3 regions of the Streptomyces sp. BI87 genome follow, and region 2 is predicted to be linked to each of the others. Evidence: riboswitches for the same ligand, from Rfam matches in the RefSeq annotation. Region 2 holds a riboswitch; each other region holds the start of a gene.
The links. Region 2 has a riboswitch for cobalamin ahead of OIM89_RS22585 (prenyltransferase/squalene oxidase repeat-containing protein). Riboswitches for the same ligand answer to the same signal wherever they lie in the genome.

Region 1 (5,229 bases), 4.7 Mb from region 2:
CGGGATCGCGTACGGGTCGCCGCCGCTCGGGTCGATCCGCAGGATCTTGCCGAGCAGGGTGTCCAGGTTCTGTCCGTTGCCGTGCGGGTCGCCGCCCGAACCGCCGTCGCCCAGCGCGATGTAGAGGTAGCCGTCGGGGCCGAAGGTGATGGCCCCGCCGTTGTGGTTGGAGTACGGCTGTTCCTGGGTGAGGACGGTGCGCCGGCTGTCGGGCTGGACGGCGCCGTCCTCCACGGCGAACTCCTCGACGGTGCTGGTGCCTTCGAGGTCGGTGTACGAGAGGTAGAAGTGCGCGAGGCTCTCGTCGAACGCGATGCCCAGCAGGCCGCGTTCGCCGTCCGTCGTGGTCTGGTCGGAGATGTCGAGCACCGGGTCGCTCAGGCCTTCACCGTCCAGGACCCGTACGGTGCCCGCGCGTTCCGCGATCCACACGGTGTCGTCCGGACCGGCGGCGCCGGCGGTCGGGTTCTGTGCCTTGGCCACATCCGTGAGGGTGACCGCGTCCGGCTGGACCGGTGTGTCGGGCTCGTCGGCCGATGCCGTGGCCAGGGCCACGGATGCGACGAGGCAGAGGGTGCCGATGACGGCGGAGCATCTGGTGCGAACGTTCACCGTGGCCTCCTGGAGGCGGCGACATGGGGGGAGTTCACCTGGCTGCTCGGGTGGAGCTGCGTGCGTGGGGCCCGAGCCAGTACGCAACCGGGTGGGGGATCGGTGGGTCACTGGCCACGGTTGAGGATAGGGGGACGGAGGGGTTTGGCCTAGACCATCGGCACCGTCAACTGTCGCCCCGCAGGGTGCGCCAGGGGCCGGGCCGGAGTTACCCGGCGGTCTCCGGGGCCTGTGCCAGGGCCGCGGATTCCAGCATGGCGCCGATCGTCTCGGGGCTCAGGGTGGCCAGGTGGGGGAAGAGGCCGCTGGAGCGCAGGGCGATGACGCCGGCCAGGCAGGAGACCAGTACCTCGGCACGGGCGTCCGGGTCCTCGGCCCCCTCCCCGGCCAGCCGGGCGGCGAGCGGGGCGACCAGGCGGGCCCGCATCTCCTCGGCCGCGGAGGCGCGCGCCTCGGGGGCGCCTCGCCGGTCGGCCCGGTCGAGGGCGTAGGCGGTGAACGAGGCCAGGTCGGCGGGTTCCGGGGAGGCCGCCCCCTCGCGGCTCTCCTCGGTGACGGCGGACCGGTACGGGGCGGCCTTGCTGCCGAAGTACCGGGCGACCAGCGAGCCGTCCGCCCCGGCGCGCTCGCCGATGTCCCGCCAGCGTCACCGCCTCGTAGCCGTGCCGGCCGAACAGTTCGCGCGCGGCTTCCAGCAGCGCGGCCCGGCTGGCGTCCGCGTCGCGCTTCCTGCCCCGCGAGGGGCCCGAGGGTGCGGCCAATGGCTGGTCCGTTCCGTTCCGGCTCGCGGTTCAGTGCCGGTGATCGCGCCGGGCGATACCCGACGGGACCTCGGCCGTCCGTGCCCGCGGTGCGGGATGCCGGGTCACGACCGGCTCCGCCGCCGCGGAGGCGGAGCGGCGACCGGGCGGCAGTACGACGGCCACGACGTGGGAGTTCTGCCTGGGCGCCGTTGCCGTCAATGGATGTCATCGACCAATGACATTGGCTCCCGGATGGGGAGTGCGGGCCGGCCGGGCCGCCGGGGTGGCGCTCGCCCGGCGCTCGCCCGCCCGCGGCTACCGCCGGGTCTCGGGGTGGAGTGCCGGGGCGGTGTCGGACAGGGCGTGGACGGCCGTCGTCACCTGGGTGGTGACGGCCTCGGGCGTGGAGGCGTCGAGTTTGCCGTCGAGGTGGAGGAAGGCGAGGCCGTGGACGAGCGCCCAGACCGTGGTGGACAGGGCCTCCGTGTCGGCCCCCGGGAAGGTGGTGCGGACGACGGAGCGGACGTACTCGTGGATGGCGTTGGTCGCGGCGACCCGTTCCTCGCTGGTCGGGTCGCAGGGCTCGGCGAACATCGCGCGGAACAGGGCCGGGTGGTCCAGTGCGAACCGCACGTACGCGACGGCGACCGCGGCCAGTTCGTCGGGGGTCGAGGGAGCGGGGTGGGCCTGGGCCAGGTGCTCGGCGAGTTCGCGGTAGCCCTCGGCCGCGACGGCGGAGACCAGCGCCTCGCGGTCCGCGTAGTGGCGGTAGGGCGCCGTCGCCGACACCCCAGCGCGCCGGGCGACCGCGCGCAGGGAGAGGCCGGCGCCGCCGTCCTCCTCCAGGAGTTCGCGCGCGGCCCGCAGGCAGGCGGCGCGCAGGTCGCCGTGGTGGTAGGCGTTGGTCCTGGCCATGGGTCGTCCTTATGGGTGCAGAGTTCACATTCCCTTCGTGATGTGAACGATGTGTACATCGTAGTCGGTCGGTGCGGCGGGCGGCGTCGAGCAGGGTGAGCTGGCCGCTGATGATGTGGGCCCAGGTGGGGCGGGGGTGGTGCCGTCCTCGAAGACCGCCACCCGGACGTTGGCCCCGGAGGCCAGGGCCCGCACGGCGGTGCGGCGGTCAGGCGGGCCGACGGATCTCCCCGCTCCGGTCCTCCGTGCCCGGAGCAGTGCCCTGCCGGGGGCCGGTGAAGGTCGCGGTCAGCCGGCCCCCGAAGTCGCGGGCGGCCGGCGTGAGGATCTCGTCGTGACGGGCACCGGGTGCTGCGAGAACGGGCATCCGCTGGTCGCGGTCGGCCAGTTGGGCGCCGGTTGATCAGCTGCCGGGGTGGCGATACGGAGACTGGCGCTGACGCTGAGTCCATCAATTAGTGACGGCTGCCAACTCGTGCCCATCTTCCCGGCCGTTTCCGCCAAGGTCGCGAAGGCCGGGGGCCCTGGCGGACGGTCTGCCGCGCCGGATGGAAGGATGGCCCGGCAAACAGGCGACGGCGGACGAGGAAGCCGGTGGAAATCCGGCGCGGTCCCGCCACTGTGATCGGCGAGCACGTTCCGCAGATGCCACTGCCCTGCCGGGTGGGAAGGCGCGGAGCGGGCGGCGAGCCGAGAGCCAGGAGACTCACGCGGTCGCCTCCTCGACGGTTGACCGGGGCGGATCTCCCCGGAGAGAGGAACGATGCCGCGTGCCCGCCGACATCGCCCCCGTCCCACCCGGCCGCGAGCCGGTGCCCTGCCGCGTCGTCGTCTGCCGGGACTGCTGCTGCGGCACCCCCAAGATCACCGGGGTCGACCACGCCGCCCAGACCGCGCGCCTGCGCGCCCTGGTGCCGGTCCGGGTCTCCGCATGCCTCGACGTGTGCGAGCAGGCCAACGTCATCGTGGTCCAGCCCTCGGCCGAGGGGCGGGCCGCCGGTGCCCGGCCGGTCTGGTTCGGGCTGGTCAACGACCTGGACGCCACGGAGGACATAGCCGCCTGGGCCCGCGCCGGCGGCCCCGGCGTCGCTCCGCTGCCGGACATCCTCGACCTTTACATCGTCACGCCCCCGCGACGGCGTACGCCGTCGTGACCGGACCACGTGCCGTACGCCTGCCCGACGCCGCCCGCGCCCCGGCCGGAGCCGTGGCCGACGCCCTCTCCGAGGTGGCCCGCCTCGGCGGCTTCTTCGTGGTGCGCGTGGGCGGCCCCGACCGGGGCTGGCAGCCGCTCGCCCGTTCCTCGGCGAGCATCACCGACCTTGCCGAGGCGGTCGCGCGCCGCCACCGCACCGACGAGCCGCGCGTCGGTGTCTCCATCGCCCAGCTCGGTCACGCCGCCCGGCTCTGGTCGCCCGTCCTCGCCACCGCCGTCCGGCACGGGATCGTGCTCGACCTCGACGGCCTCCAGCGGGCCGACGACGGACCGGCGCTGCGGCTGCCGAGGGCGGCCGGCTGGTACGCCGACGCGCTGGGCGACCTCGCCGCACCCGCCCTGTACGCGCAGGTGACGCGGCAACTCCGGGCGCTGGCCGAGGGCCTGCGGGTCAAGGTCGCCCCGCGCCTGCTGGACGGGAACTCCGCCTCGGCCCTGGTGGAGGCGGCCCGCGCCCTGCTGGCCGCCGACCCCGCCGCACGCGAGGCCCTCACCGCCCTCACCGGGCGCCTGCTGGACACCGGGCACCTGCGGGGCACCGGTGCGACGACCGGCCCCGGCCTCGGCTTCCGCCGCCGCAGCTGCTGCCTGTACTACCGCGCGCCGAACGGGACGAAGTGCGGCGACTGCGGGCTTGCGGGGACGGGCGTGCCCTGACCTCCACCGCTCGGCGAGAGGGCCGGGAGCCGGCCCCGCCCCACCCGCGTTGCCCGCGGGGATCGCGCTCCGGCTAGTTTGGGGCGAGATAGGTACGCGGCCCCGTGGTGGCAGAGATGCCCGGGGGAGGGGAGTTCCGGAAGAGTGTCGCTGCGCGGAAGTGACCCGGCCGAGATCGGTGGCTATCCGCTCGAGGCGCGGCTCGGGTCGGGGGGAATGGGCACGGTCTTCCTGGCCCGGACGAGCTCGGGGCGGCCCGTCGCGATCAAGCTGATCCACCAGCAGTTCGCGGGGGACGAGGAGTTCCGCATCCGCTTCCGGCAGGAGGTGGCCGCGGCGCGGCGGGTCAGCGGCGCGTTCACCGCCGCCGTGGTCGACGCCGCCCCCGAGGCCGAGCAGCCCTGGATGGCGACGACGTACATCGAGGGGGCGACCCTCGCCGAGCACATCGCCGCTGCCGGACCACTGGACGGCGTGGAGCTGCGGAGGCTGGCCATCGGGCTGGCGGAGGCGCTGCGTGACATCCACCGCGTCGGTGTCGTCCACCGCGACCTGAAGCCCTCCAACGTCGTGCTCTCGGCCGAGGGCCCGCGCGTCATCGACTTCGGCATCTCGCGCGCCGCCGACCAGCAGACCCTGACGATGACGGGCCGGGTCATCGGGACGCCGCCCTTCATGTCGCCGGAGCAGTTGCAGGCGCCGCGCGGGGTGGGGCCCGCCTCCGACATCTTCTCGCTGGGGACGCTGCTGGTGTACGCGGCCACCGGCAGCGGGCCCTTCGACGCGGACAGCCCGTACATGACGGCGTACCAGGTGGTGCACGAGGAGCCCTCGCTGGGGGCCGTGCCCGAGGCGCTGCGTACGGTCGTCGGGTCGTGCCTGGACAAGGAACCGGCGGGCCGTCCCTCCGCCGACGACCTCCTCGTCCTCCTGCGGGACCTGCCGGCGGACCTCGGCGGGGCCGGACCCACCGGGACGCGGGCGGGGCGTACCCGCGACGTGATCACCCAGCACCACGACGCGCTGCCCACCCCGGTGCCCACCGCCGTGGCCGAAGCCGGCACGGCCGACACCGGCACCTCCGTC
Region 2 (5,229 bases):
GCGCGGGCCTGCTGCTCGGTCAGTACCCCGGGCAGGACCAGGTGTTCCGTCCGGGGAGCGGTCACTTGGCGGCCGCCGTCGGGGTGTGCGGCTTGGTGGCGTAGGCGACGAAGCTCTTGCCGACGACGGGGTTGAGCAGCTGCTCGGCGACCCGGGTCAGGGCGGGCTTCTTCATGATGTCCCAGACCAGCAGCTTGTGGTACGCGCGGACCGGCAGCGCCTTGTCGTTGTCGACGCCGAACGCGCACTTGAGCCACCAGTAGGGGCTGTGCAGGGCGTGCGCGTGGTGGGTGCCGTAGGGCTTGAGTCCGGCGCCGCGCATCTTGGCGAGGAGTTCGTCGGCCTTGTAGATGCGGATGTGGCCGCCCTCGACCTCGTGGTACGCGTCGGAGAGCGCCCAGCAGACCTTCTCGGGGCCGTAGCGGGGCACGGTGACGGCGATGCGGCCGCCGGGCTTGAGGACGCGGACCATCTCGGCGAGGACGCCCTTGTCGTCGGGGATGTGCTCCATCACCTCGGAGATGATGACGACGTCGAAGGACTCGTCGGGGAACGGCAGGTTGAGGGCGTCGCCCTCCATCGCGGTGGCGGTGGCGCCGGCCGGGGCCTCACCGGCCTCCTTCATCGCCGCGAACCAGGTGGCGACCTCGCGGATCTCCTCGCCGTTCTGGTCGAGGGCGACCACCTGCGCGCCGCGCCGGTAGCACTCGAAGGCGTGGCGTCCCGCTCCGCAGCCCAGATCGAGCACACGGTCGCCGGCGGCGAGCGGGAAGCGGGTGAAGTCGACGGTCAGCACGTGGACCTGCTTTCGCGGTCGGGTCGGGCGGTGGTGACCGGGGCGGCGGGGCGACCCGGGCTCCCGGCGATGGCCTGGCGGTAGTGGGCGACCGTGCCGAGGGCGGCCTGGCGCCAGGTGAACTTGGCGAGGACCCGGGCGCGGCCCGCGGTGCCGAGGCGGCGGCGCAGCTCCGGGTCGGCGAGGAGCTTGCCGAGCGCGGCGGCGAGCGCGCCGGCGTCGCCGGGCGGCACGGCGAGGCAGGTGTCGCCGTCGGTGCCCGCGACCTCGGGGATGGCGCCGCCGGTGGTGGCGACCAGGGGGGTGCCGGTGGCCATGGCCTCGGCGGCGGGCAGCGAGAAGCCTTCGTAGAGGGAGGGGACGCAGGCGATCTCGGCGGAGCGGATGAGGTCGACCAGTTCGGTGTCGCTGATGCCCTTGACGAACTGGATGGCGTCGGTGAGGCCGAACCGTTCGATGGCCTGGGCGACCGGTCCGTCCTCGGCGGGGCGGCCGACGACGACCAGGTGGGCGTCGGGGTTCTCGGTGCGGATCTTGGCGAGCGACTCCACCAGGTGGACGAGGCCCTTGAGCGGCACGTCGGCGCTGGAGGTGGTGACGATCCGGCCGGGCACCTCGGCGACGGACGGGTCGGGCGAGAAGAGGTCGGTGTCGGCACCGATGTGGACCACGTGGACGCGGTCGGGGCGGACGCCGAAGTGGTCGACGATCTCCTGGCGCGAGGTGCCGGAGACGGTGAGGACCGAGGGCAGCTTCCGGGCGACACGTTTCTGCATCCGGGTGAAGCCGTACCAGCGCCGGACCGAGAGGCGGCGCCTGAAGGAGCCGGCGGCGTCCAGCTCCAGTTGCCGGTCGACGGTGATGGGGTGGTGCACGGTGGTGACGAGCGGGGCGCCGAGGGCGCGGTCGCCGCCGAGCAGGCCGTAGCCGAGCGTCTGGTTGTCGTGGATCACGTCGAACCGCCCGGCGAGGGCCGCGAGGTGGCGGCGCGCGCGCAGGCTGAAGGTGAGCGGCTCGGGGAAGCCGCCGGTCCACATGGTGGCGACCTCCAGCGCGTCGACCCAGTCGCGGTACTCGCCCCGGCCGGGAGTGCGGAACGGGTCGGGCTGGCGGTAGAGGTCGAGGCTGGGCAGCTCGGTGAGGTGGACGCCCTCGTCGAGGACGGGGTAGGGCTGGGCGCCGATGACCTCGACGTGGTGGCCGAGGCGGGCCAGTTCGCGGGAGAGGTGGCGGACGTAGACGCCCTGGCCGCCGCAGAAGGGGTCGCCCTTGTAGGTGAGGAGGGCGATGCGCAGGGGCCTGGCGCCGTCGGCGAGGGGATCGCCCGAGGCCTGTTCCGGGGCGGCTTCCTCGCGTGCGGGGTCCGCCTCCATGGCCTCAGCGGTCACTGCCCGGTCCCCTTCTGCCAGCCCGATGGTCCCGGGAGGTTACGCCGGGACTCCGATCCGCAACAAGTTTCACCGCGGTCGGTCTTGATCGTTCACGAAGCATCGAATCTACCGGCAGGTAGCTCGTTCAGAACCTTCGGAACAGGTGATTCACACCACGGCCGGCCAGGGGCGGCCCTGCGGCTCCCGGCCCTTGGCACGGGGGCGGACGGCGGCCCCGGACCGCCCCGCGCCCGCACCGGTACAGTGACCGGGTCGTCGTCAGGACCGTGTGAGGGGAAGCCGGTGGGAATCCGGCGCTGACCCGCAGCCGTGAGCCGCCCGCGAGAGCGGGCCGGCGGAGCCGGAATGCCTCCTCGGACTCATGACCGGCTCACGCCGCCGGACCCCTCCGGCGGCCGGCACCGTCGAGGCATACGGAGCCGGAGCCCGGCGCCTTCGCGCGCCCGTGCCCGGCTTCCTTCAGGAGAGGGCACCCCACCCATGACCGTCCGTCGCAGCGCCCTGGCGCTCACCGCGCTGACCGCACTGACGGCGGCGTCGGCCGCCTTCGCTCCGGCCGCCGTCGCCGAGGACTCCCCCGCCCCCTCCGTCAAGAAGGTGCCCTCGGGCCTGTACGGCGACAGCGACCCGACCTACGACGGCGTCTACCGCCAGTCCCTCGCGCTGCTCGCGCAGCACACCGCCGGGGTCGAGCCGGCCGCGAAGGCCGTCGACTGGCTGACCGGCCAGCAGTGCGCGGACGGCTCGTTCGCCCCGTTCCGCGCCGAGCCGTCGGCCGACTGCGACACGAAGACTCCGGTCGACACCAACCAGACGGCCACGGCCGTGCAGGCGCTCGCCGCGCTCGGCGGCCACGACGAGGCGGTCGGCAAGGCCGTCGACTGGCTGAAGGCGGCGCAGAACGACGACGGCGGCTGGGGCTACACGCCCGGCGGCGACACCGACACCAACTCGACCTCGCTGGTGATAGGCGCCCTCGCCGCCACCGGCACCAAGGCCGGCGCGGTCACCTCGAAGAAGGGCAAGACCCCCGAGGACGCGCTGCTCGGCCTCAGCCTGACGTGCGCCGACGGCGGCGCCTTCGCCTTCCAGCCGGAGAAGAACGGCGACCTCACCGCCAACGAGGACGCCACCGCCGCCGGAGTCCTCGGCGGCCTCGGCTCCTCCCTCGTCGTCACCAAGGGCGAGTCCGCCGCGCAGACCGCCTGCGAGAAGCCGGCCGACGCCCGCGCGGCCGCCGCCAACGGCGCCGCCCACCTCGCCGACGTCCTCAAGAAGGACGGCCACCTGACCTCCGCCATGCCCGGCGCCGAGGACCAGCCCGACACCGGCAACACCGCCGACGCGGTCACCGCGCTGTACGCGGCCGGGCTGACCGACGCCGCGAAGAAGCCACTGGCCTGGCTGGAGAAGAACGGCCCCGCCTGGGCGGAGCAGTCCGGCCCGTCCGCCTGGGCCCAGCTCGTCCTGACCGCCCACGCCACCGGCACCGACCCGCGCGCCTTCGGCTCCACCGACCTGGTCGCCGGGCTGAACGCCACCGGCCCCGCGCCGAAGTCCGCGGAGGACACCCCCAGTGCCCAGGACTCCGCGAAGCAGGTGGTGGACGAGGACGGCTCGCAGATCAGCGTCTGGTGGATCGTCGGTGTCGGCGTGCTCGTCGGCGCGGGCATCGGCCTGATGATCAGCCTGCGCAACAAGTCCGGCCGCAAGTGACCCCCGGCCCCACCGCGTCCCGCCCCGCCCGCACCACCCTGCGGGCGGGGCTCGCGCTGCTCCTCGGCCTGCTGCTGGCCGTGCTCGTGGCGGCGCCCGCGCAGGCCGCCGGGTACCGCTACTGGTCGTTCTGGGAGCGCGAGGGCGCCACCTGGAGCTACGCCACCCAGGGACCGGCCCAGCTCCGCCCGGAGGACGGCTCGGTGCAGGGATTCCGGTTCGCGGTGAGCGCGGAGGCGGACGACTCCGCCGCGCCCCGCCCGAAGGCCGCCTTCGCGGAGATCTGCGCGGGCACCGAGGAGCGCGACGGGCGCAAGCGGATCGCGCTCGTCCTGGACTTCGGCACCACCGCCGACGCGCCCGGGGGCGAGCGCCCGCCGAAGGCCCGTACCGCCTGTGCCAGCGTGGCGGAGGACGCGAGTGCCGCCGACGCGCTGGCGGCGGTAGCCCCGCCGCTGCGGTACGACTCCTCGGCGATGCTCTGCGCCATCGACGGCTACCCGGAAACCGGGTGCGGCGAGCAGGTCTCGGGGGCGGGCGGACCGTCCGCCGAGGAGTCCTCCGACGCCGCCTCCCCCGGAAGCGAGGAGTCGGACTCCGGTTCCGCTTCGGGCGGGGGCGGTCCTTCGGCCGGGCTGCTCGTCGGGATTGGCGCGGTGGCCGTGCTGGGCGTGGCGGCCCTCTGGCAGTCCCGCCGCCGGCGCGGCTGAGCGGCTGGTCACGATGGCGCACGGCCCTCTCCAGCAGGCGCGCCGGGTACGCCCGGCGCTGCTCGCCCCGCTCGCGACGCGCTCCAACGCGCTGCACGCCGGGGCGTGGTGGCTGTGGGCGCTCGGGCTGGCCGCCGCCGCCTCGCGGACCCGCAACCCGCTGCTGCTCGCCCTGCTGATCGGCGTCGCCGGGTACGTGGTCGCGGCCCGCCGCACCAGCTCGCCGTGGGCCCGCAGCTACGGGGCCTTCGTCAAACTCGGCCTGGTCATCATCGCCATCCGGCTGCTCTTCGCCATGGTGCTGGGCTCACCGGTGCCGGGCACCCACGTCCTGTTCACCCTCCCCGAGGTCCCGCTGCCCGAGTGGGCACGCGGGGTACGGCTCGGCGGCCGGGTGACCGCCGAGGGCATGCTCTTCGCGCTCTACGACGCGCTGCGGCTGGCGACCCTGCTCATCTGCGTCGGCGCGGCCAACGCCCTGGCCAGCCCGGCACGGCTGCTGAAATCGCTGCCGGGCGCCCTGTACGAGGCGGGCGTCGCCGTGGTCGTCGCCATGACCTTCGCCCCGAACCTGGTCGCCGACGTCCGCCGGCTGCGCGCGGCCCGGCGGCTGCGC
Region 3 (5,229 bases), 470 kb from region 2:
GCCCGGGCGCAGGGAGGCCAGGTCGCGGGTGAGGGTGATCCGTCCGGCCTCGGCGCGGTGGACCGTCAGCTTGGGCTCGGTGGGCAGCCGGTGGCCCGCCGGGAGCCGCAGGGCGGCGTCACTGGCGTACCGGCCGGCCGCTACGGCGGCGGCCCCGGCTCCGACTGCGGCGGTGACGGCCAGTGCCGTCGTTCGGGCGATACGCACCGCTCCAGTCTGCGGCCACCGGGGGGCGCGGGGCCAGTGGGCGGGGCCCGGCGGGTGACGGGCCGGGCCGTAGGTCACCCGCCCGGCTGGCCGTAGCCGCGCAGCTGCTCGGCGGCGGCCGCGAGCTGGCCGGCGTCCAGGAGGGAGGGAGTGTGGCCGGGGACGGAGCGGGCGAGCAGCCAGACACGGCACATCCACTCCAGCTGGGCGGTGCGGTCCAGGGCCTCGGTGAGGGTGTCGCCGGTGGTGACGGTGCCGTGGTTGCGCAGCAGGCAGGCGGTGCGGTCCCGGAGGGCTTCGAGGAGGTGATCGGCGAGTTCCTGGCTGCCGTACAGGGCGTAGGGGGCGGTGCGGACGGGGCCGCCGAGCGCGGCCGCCATGTAGTGGACCGGCGGCAGGGTGTCGACGAGCGTGGAGACGGCGGTGGCGTGGGGGGCGTGGGTGTGGACGACGGCGCGGGCGGTGCCGGTGCGGTACACGGCGAGGTGGAGGGGGAGTTCGGTGGTGGGTTTCAGGGTGCCAAGCACCTGGCGGCCGTCGAGGGTGACGGCGACGGTGTCCTCGGGGCCGAGCCGGTCGTAGGGGACGCCGGTGGGGGTGATGAGGACGAGGTCCTCCGTGGCGACGGCCGGGCGGTCGGGGGTGACGCGGACCGAGACGTTGCCGGAGGTGCCGACCACCAGTCCGTCGCGGACGGTGGCCCGGGCCGTTTCCACGAGGTCGCGCCAGGCGTGGGCGACGGCCTGGTCCTCCAGGAGCTGCCAGGGGCGGCCGGGGTGCGCGCGGTTCTTCTCCATGGCCGCGCATCCTGCCACCGGCCGGGCGTGTGCCGGGGCACGCGCCCCATTCCGTTTCGGCGCCCCGTCCCCCTGTCTCCGGTGCGAGCTGCCTCACATCGGGCGGCTGCGGGAACCACGCCGGGGGCCCGTGTCCCGGGGCGGTAGGGGTACCCCGGCCCGCTCTCCCAAGGGGTCGGGGCGGGGCTGGGGGTGAGGCGGCCGAGGGGGCTCCGTTTCGGGTCACCACGTTGCCTGCCCCAGTTCATCTTCCGTTCACTCAGCGCCCCTACGTTCAACGAGCCAACGACGTCCCACAGAAGTCCGGGTAAATGGAACACATCACGCTTCTCCTCGGGATCGTGATCGTGACCGCTCTCGTGTTCGACTTCACGAACGGTTTCCACGACACAGCCAACGCGATGGCCACCACCATCTCGACCGGCGCGATGAGGCCCAAGGCCGCGGTGGCGATGTCCGCCGTGCTCAACCTCGTCGGCGCGTTCCTCTCCGTGGAGGTCGCCAAGACGATCTCCGGCGGACTCATCAACGAGGACGGCCTGAAGACAGAAGTCATCTTCGCCGCCCTCGTAGGCGCCATTCTGTGGAATCTTCTGACCTGGCTCGTCGGCCTGCCGTCGAGCTCCTCGCACGCGCTCTTCGGCGGCCTCATCGGCGCCGCGGTGATGTCGGCGGGCTGGTCCTCCGTCAACGGCGGCACCGTCGTCACCAAGGTGCTGCTGCCCGCGATCGCCGCGCCGCTCGTCGCCGGCCTCGCCGCGATGCTCGCCACCCGGCTGACCTTCCGGATCAACCGGAACGTGGACGAGAAGTCCACCGCCAAGGGCTACCGCGCCGGGCAGATCGCCTCGGCCGGCCTGGTCTCGCTGGCGCACGGCACCAACGACGCCCAGAAGACGATGGGTGTCATCACCCTCGCCCTGGTCACCGGCGGTGTCCTCGCCCCCGGCTCCAACCCCCCGATGTGGGTCATCGTCTCCGCCGGTGTCGCCATCGCGCTCGGTACGTACCTGGGCGGCTGGCGCATCATCCGGACCATGGGCAAGGGCCTCACCGATCTCACGCCGCCGCAGGGCTTCGCCGCCCAGACCAGCGCCGCGACGGTCATCCTGGCCTCCTCCCACCTGGGCTTCTCCCTCTCCACCACCCAGTCGTGCTCCGGCGCGGTGATGGGTGCGGGCCTCGGCCGCAAGGGCGGCGTGGTCCGCTGGTCGACCGCCACCCGGATGTTCGTCGCCTGGGGTCTGACCCTGCCGGCCGCCGCCCTGGTCGGCGCGGCCGCCGAACTCCTCACCAAGCAGGGCGACTGGGGCGTCGCCGCCACCGCGGTCCTGCTGGTCGGCGGGTCCTTCGCGATCTGGCTCCGCTCGCGCCGCTCCCCCGTCACCCACGACAACGTCAACGACGTGGACCCGGTGCGGGACGAGCCCTCGGGCGTCGTCACCCAGGCGATGGCCTCCGTGGCCCCGCCGCCCACCGGCGCGGCTGTCGCCTCCGAGGAGGCGGACGGCTCCCCGCTCGGGTCGATCCCGGCCCAGCCCGGCCACTCCTCCGCCACGACCGAACCGGCCGCCCGGCCGGCCAAGGTCTGACCCGGCCTCGCGTACGTAAGGACACCTCACCATGAACATCGACTGGGCAGCTCTCGGCTCCGTCTTCGGCGTGAGCCTCGTGGTCACCGTCGCGCTCGTCGGCTTCTTCACCCTGGGCATCGTGGGCCTCTCCAAGGCCGCGAGCGGGGCCCAGGGCGGCGGGTCGGGTGTCGCGGCGAAGGCCGGCGGCTACCTCTGCTTCGCGCTCTGCGCGGCGGCGGTCGCCTACGGGATCTACATCATCGTGGCCTAGGGCCACCACCCGCCGGGAAGGGCGGGCCGGACGTACGCCGTCCGGCCCGCCCTTCGGCGTATCCGCGCACCGGCCCCGGCTGTGGGGCTCCACACACTCTTCGTCGCAGGTCAACGGTGAGTTGACTGGTGTTCCGGGAGCGTGGTGGACTGCCCGGGCCGAAACACGGAGGCAGCAGAGGAAGCCGGTGAGAATCCGGCGCGGTCCCGCCACTGTCACCGGGGAGCGGCATCTCCGCCCAGCGCCACGGCCCCCGATCTGGGGCTGGAAGGCCAGGGGATGCCGCCGATCCGGAAGCCAGGAGACTCTCGCCCCCGGTCACGTCGAACCAGGGCGCGGACCCTGAGTGAGGACACACCGCCATGCGTGGCTGCCCGTCGCCGCCCCCTGACCTGCTCCCCCGGTACGCCGAGCGCCGAACGGGCTGAGCCCCGTGGACCGTGCCGACCGCGTCTTCGCGTACGGCGCCACCGCCGGACTGCTGGCCGACGCCCTCTTCGCCGACCCCCGCCGGGGCCACCCCGTGGCCCTCTTCGGCCGGGCCGCATCGGCCGTCGAGCGGCGCCTGTTCCACGACCACCGGGGCTGGGGCGCGCTGCACACCGCGCTCTGCGCCGGAGGCGTCACCGCCGGGGCCGCGCTGGCCGCCCGGGCCGTCCGACCTCACCCGTGCGCGGCCGTCGCGCTGACCGCCGCCACGACCTGGGCGGTGGTCGGCGGCACCTCGCTGGTGCGCGAGGCCCGGCTGATCGGCGCTGCCCTGGAGGCCGGGGACGTGGCCGAGGCCCGGCGGCTGCTGCCCCGGCTCTGCGGGCGCGACCCCGAGGCGCTGGACGCGGACGCGCTGGCCCGGGCGGTGGTCGAGTCGGTCGCCGAGAACACCTCGGACGCGGTGGTCGGTGCCCTGGTGTGGGGCGCGGTCGCTGGCGTCCCGGGACTGGCCGGCTTCCGGGCCGTCAACACGCTGGACGCGATGGTCGGCCACAAGTCGCCCCGGCTGCGCCGGTTCGGCTGGGCCTCGGCCCGCCTCGACGACGCCGTCGGGTACCCGGGGGCCCGGCTCACGGCGGCCCTCGCCGTCCTCGCCGGGCCCGACCCGCGCGGCGCCCTGCGCGCCTGGCGGTCCGACGCGCACCGCCACCCGAGCCCCAACGCGGGCCCGGTCGAGGCGGCGTTCGCCGGGGCGCTGGGCGTACGGCTCGGCGGCACCCTCACCTACGGCGGGCGGACCGAGCACCGGCCCGTGCTGGGCGGCTCGGGCCGCGCGGTGCGGCCCGGTGACATCGAGCGGGCCGCCCGGCTCTCCCGGCGAATCGGCGCGCTGGCGCTGGTCGCGGGGGCCGGCGCGCGGCTGGCCGCCGGAGCGATACGCGGGCGCGCACGGCGCGCGGCGACAGGACAGGGAGGGGCAGGGGCATGAGCGGCGGAGTGCTGATCGCGGGGACCACCTCGGACGCCGGGAAGAGCGTGCTGACGGCCGGCATCTGCCGGTGGCTGGCGCGGCGCGGGGTGAAGGTGGCGCCGTTCAAGGGGCAGAACATGTCCCTCAACTCGTTCGTGACCAGGGAGGGCGCGGAGATCGGCCGGGCCCAGGCGATGCAGGCCCAGGCGGCCCGCGTGGAGCCGACGGCGCTGATGAACCCGGTGCTGCTCAAGCCCGGCGGCGACCGCTCCAGCCAGGTGGTGCTGCTCGGCAAGCCGGTCGGGGAGCTGAGCGCCCGGGGTTTCTTCGGCTCGGTACGCCCGGACGAGCCGGCCCGGGCGGTGTCGGGGGGCCGCCGGGAGGCACTGCTGGAGCCGGTCCTCGCCTGCCTGGCCGAGTTGCGGGCCACCCACGACGTGGTGGTCTGCGAGGGCGCGGGCAGCCCCGCCGAGATCAACCTGCGCCGGACCGACATCGTCAACATGGGCGTGGCCCGGGCAGCGAAGCTGCCGGTGCTGGTGGTCGGTGACATCGACCGGGGCGGCGTCTTCGCCTCGTTCTTCGGCACCACGGCGCTGCTGGCTCCCGAGGACCAGGCGCTGGTCGCCGGGTACGTCGTCAACAAGTTCCGGGGGGACGTGGAGCTGCTGAAGCCCGGCATCGAGATGCTGCGGGGCATCACCGGCCGCCACACCTACGGCGTCCTGCCGTACGCAGACGGGCTCGGCATCGACGAGGAGGACGGGCTGCGCGTCTCGCTGCGCGGCGCGGTCCGCGAGTCGGTGGTGGCGCCGCCGGCCGGCGAGGAGGTGCTGCGGGTCGCGGTCTGCGCGGTGCCGCTGATGTCCAACTTCACCGACGTGGACGCGCTGGCCGCCGAACCGGGCGTCGTGGTGCGGTTCGTGGACCGGCCCGAGGAACTGGCCGACGCCGACCTCGTGGTGGTCCCCGGCACCC

Region 1: it holds a riboswitch for cobalamin, as region 2 does, so the genes downstream of both, OIM89_RS01485 (hypothetical protein) here and OIM89_RS22585 (prenyltransferase/squalene oxidase repeat-containing protein) in region 2, are expected to answer to the same signal.
Region 3: it holds a riboswitch for cobalamin, as region 2 does, so the genes downstream of both, OIM89_RS24630 (cobalamin biosynthesis protein) here and OIM89_RS22585 (prenyltransferase/squalene oxidase repeat-containing protein) in region 2, are expected to answer to the same signal.

What each region holds. Positions count from the first base shown of each region.
Region 1 is NZ_CP110079.1:349,272-354,500, reverse strand. It holds gene OIM89_RS01505 (PQQ-dependent sugar dehydrogenase) at 1-612, opposite strand, end outside; gene OIM89_RS01500 (hypothetical protein) at 821-1,039, opposite strand; gene OIM89_RS01495 (TetR/AcrR family transcriptional regulator) at 1,671-2,270, opposite strand; partial or broken gene OIM89_RS01490 (malate synthase A) at 2,350-2,637, opposite strand; cobalamin riboswitch at 2,853-2,978, shown strand; gene OIM89_RS01485 (hypothetical protein) at 3,041-3,424, shown strand; gene OIM89_RS01480 ((2Fe-2S)-binding protein) at 3,421-4,143, shown strand; gene OIM89_RS01475 (protein kinase domain-containing protein) at 4,288-5,229, shown strand, end outside.
Region 2 is NZ_CP110079.1:5,060,714-5,065,942, reverse strand. It holds gene OIM89_RS22600 (prenyltransferase) at 1-65, opposite strand, end outside; gene OIM89_RS22595 (class I SAM-dependent methyltransferase) at 62-796, opposite strand; gene OIM89_RS22590 (glycosyltransferase family 4 protein) at 790-2,184, opposite strand; cobalamin riboswitch at 2,420-2,559, shown strand; gene OIM89_RS22585 (prenyltransferase/squalene oxidase repeat-containing protein) at 2,668-3,903, shown strand; gene OIM89_RS22580 (SCO2322 family protein) at 3,900-4,613, shown strand; gene OIM89_RS22575 (CbiQ family ECF transporter T component) at 4,627-5,229, shown strand, end outside.
Region 3 is NZ_CP110079.1:5,528,199-5,533,427, reverse strand. It holds gene OIM89_RS24650 (alpha/beta hydrolase) at 1-207, opposite strand, end outside; gene OIM89_RS24645 (class II aldolase/adducin family protein) at 282-1,004, opposite strand; gene OIM89_RS24640 (inorganic phosphate transporter) at 1,316-2,596, shown strand; gene OIM89_RS24635 (hypothetical protein) at 2,628-2,849, shown strand; cobalamin riboswitch at 3,026-3,157, shown strand; gene OIM89_RS24630 (cobalamin biosynthesis protein) at 3,283-4,269, shown strand; gene OIM89_RS24625 (cobyric acid synthase) at 4,266-5,229, shown strand, end outside.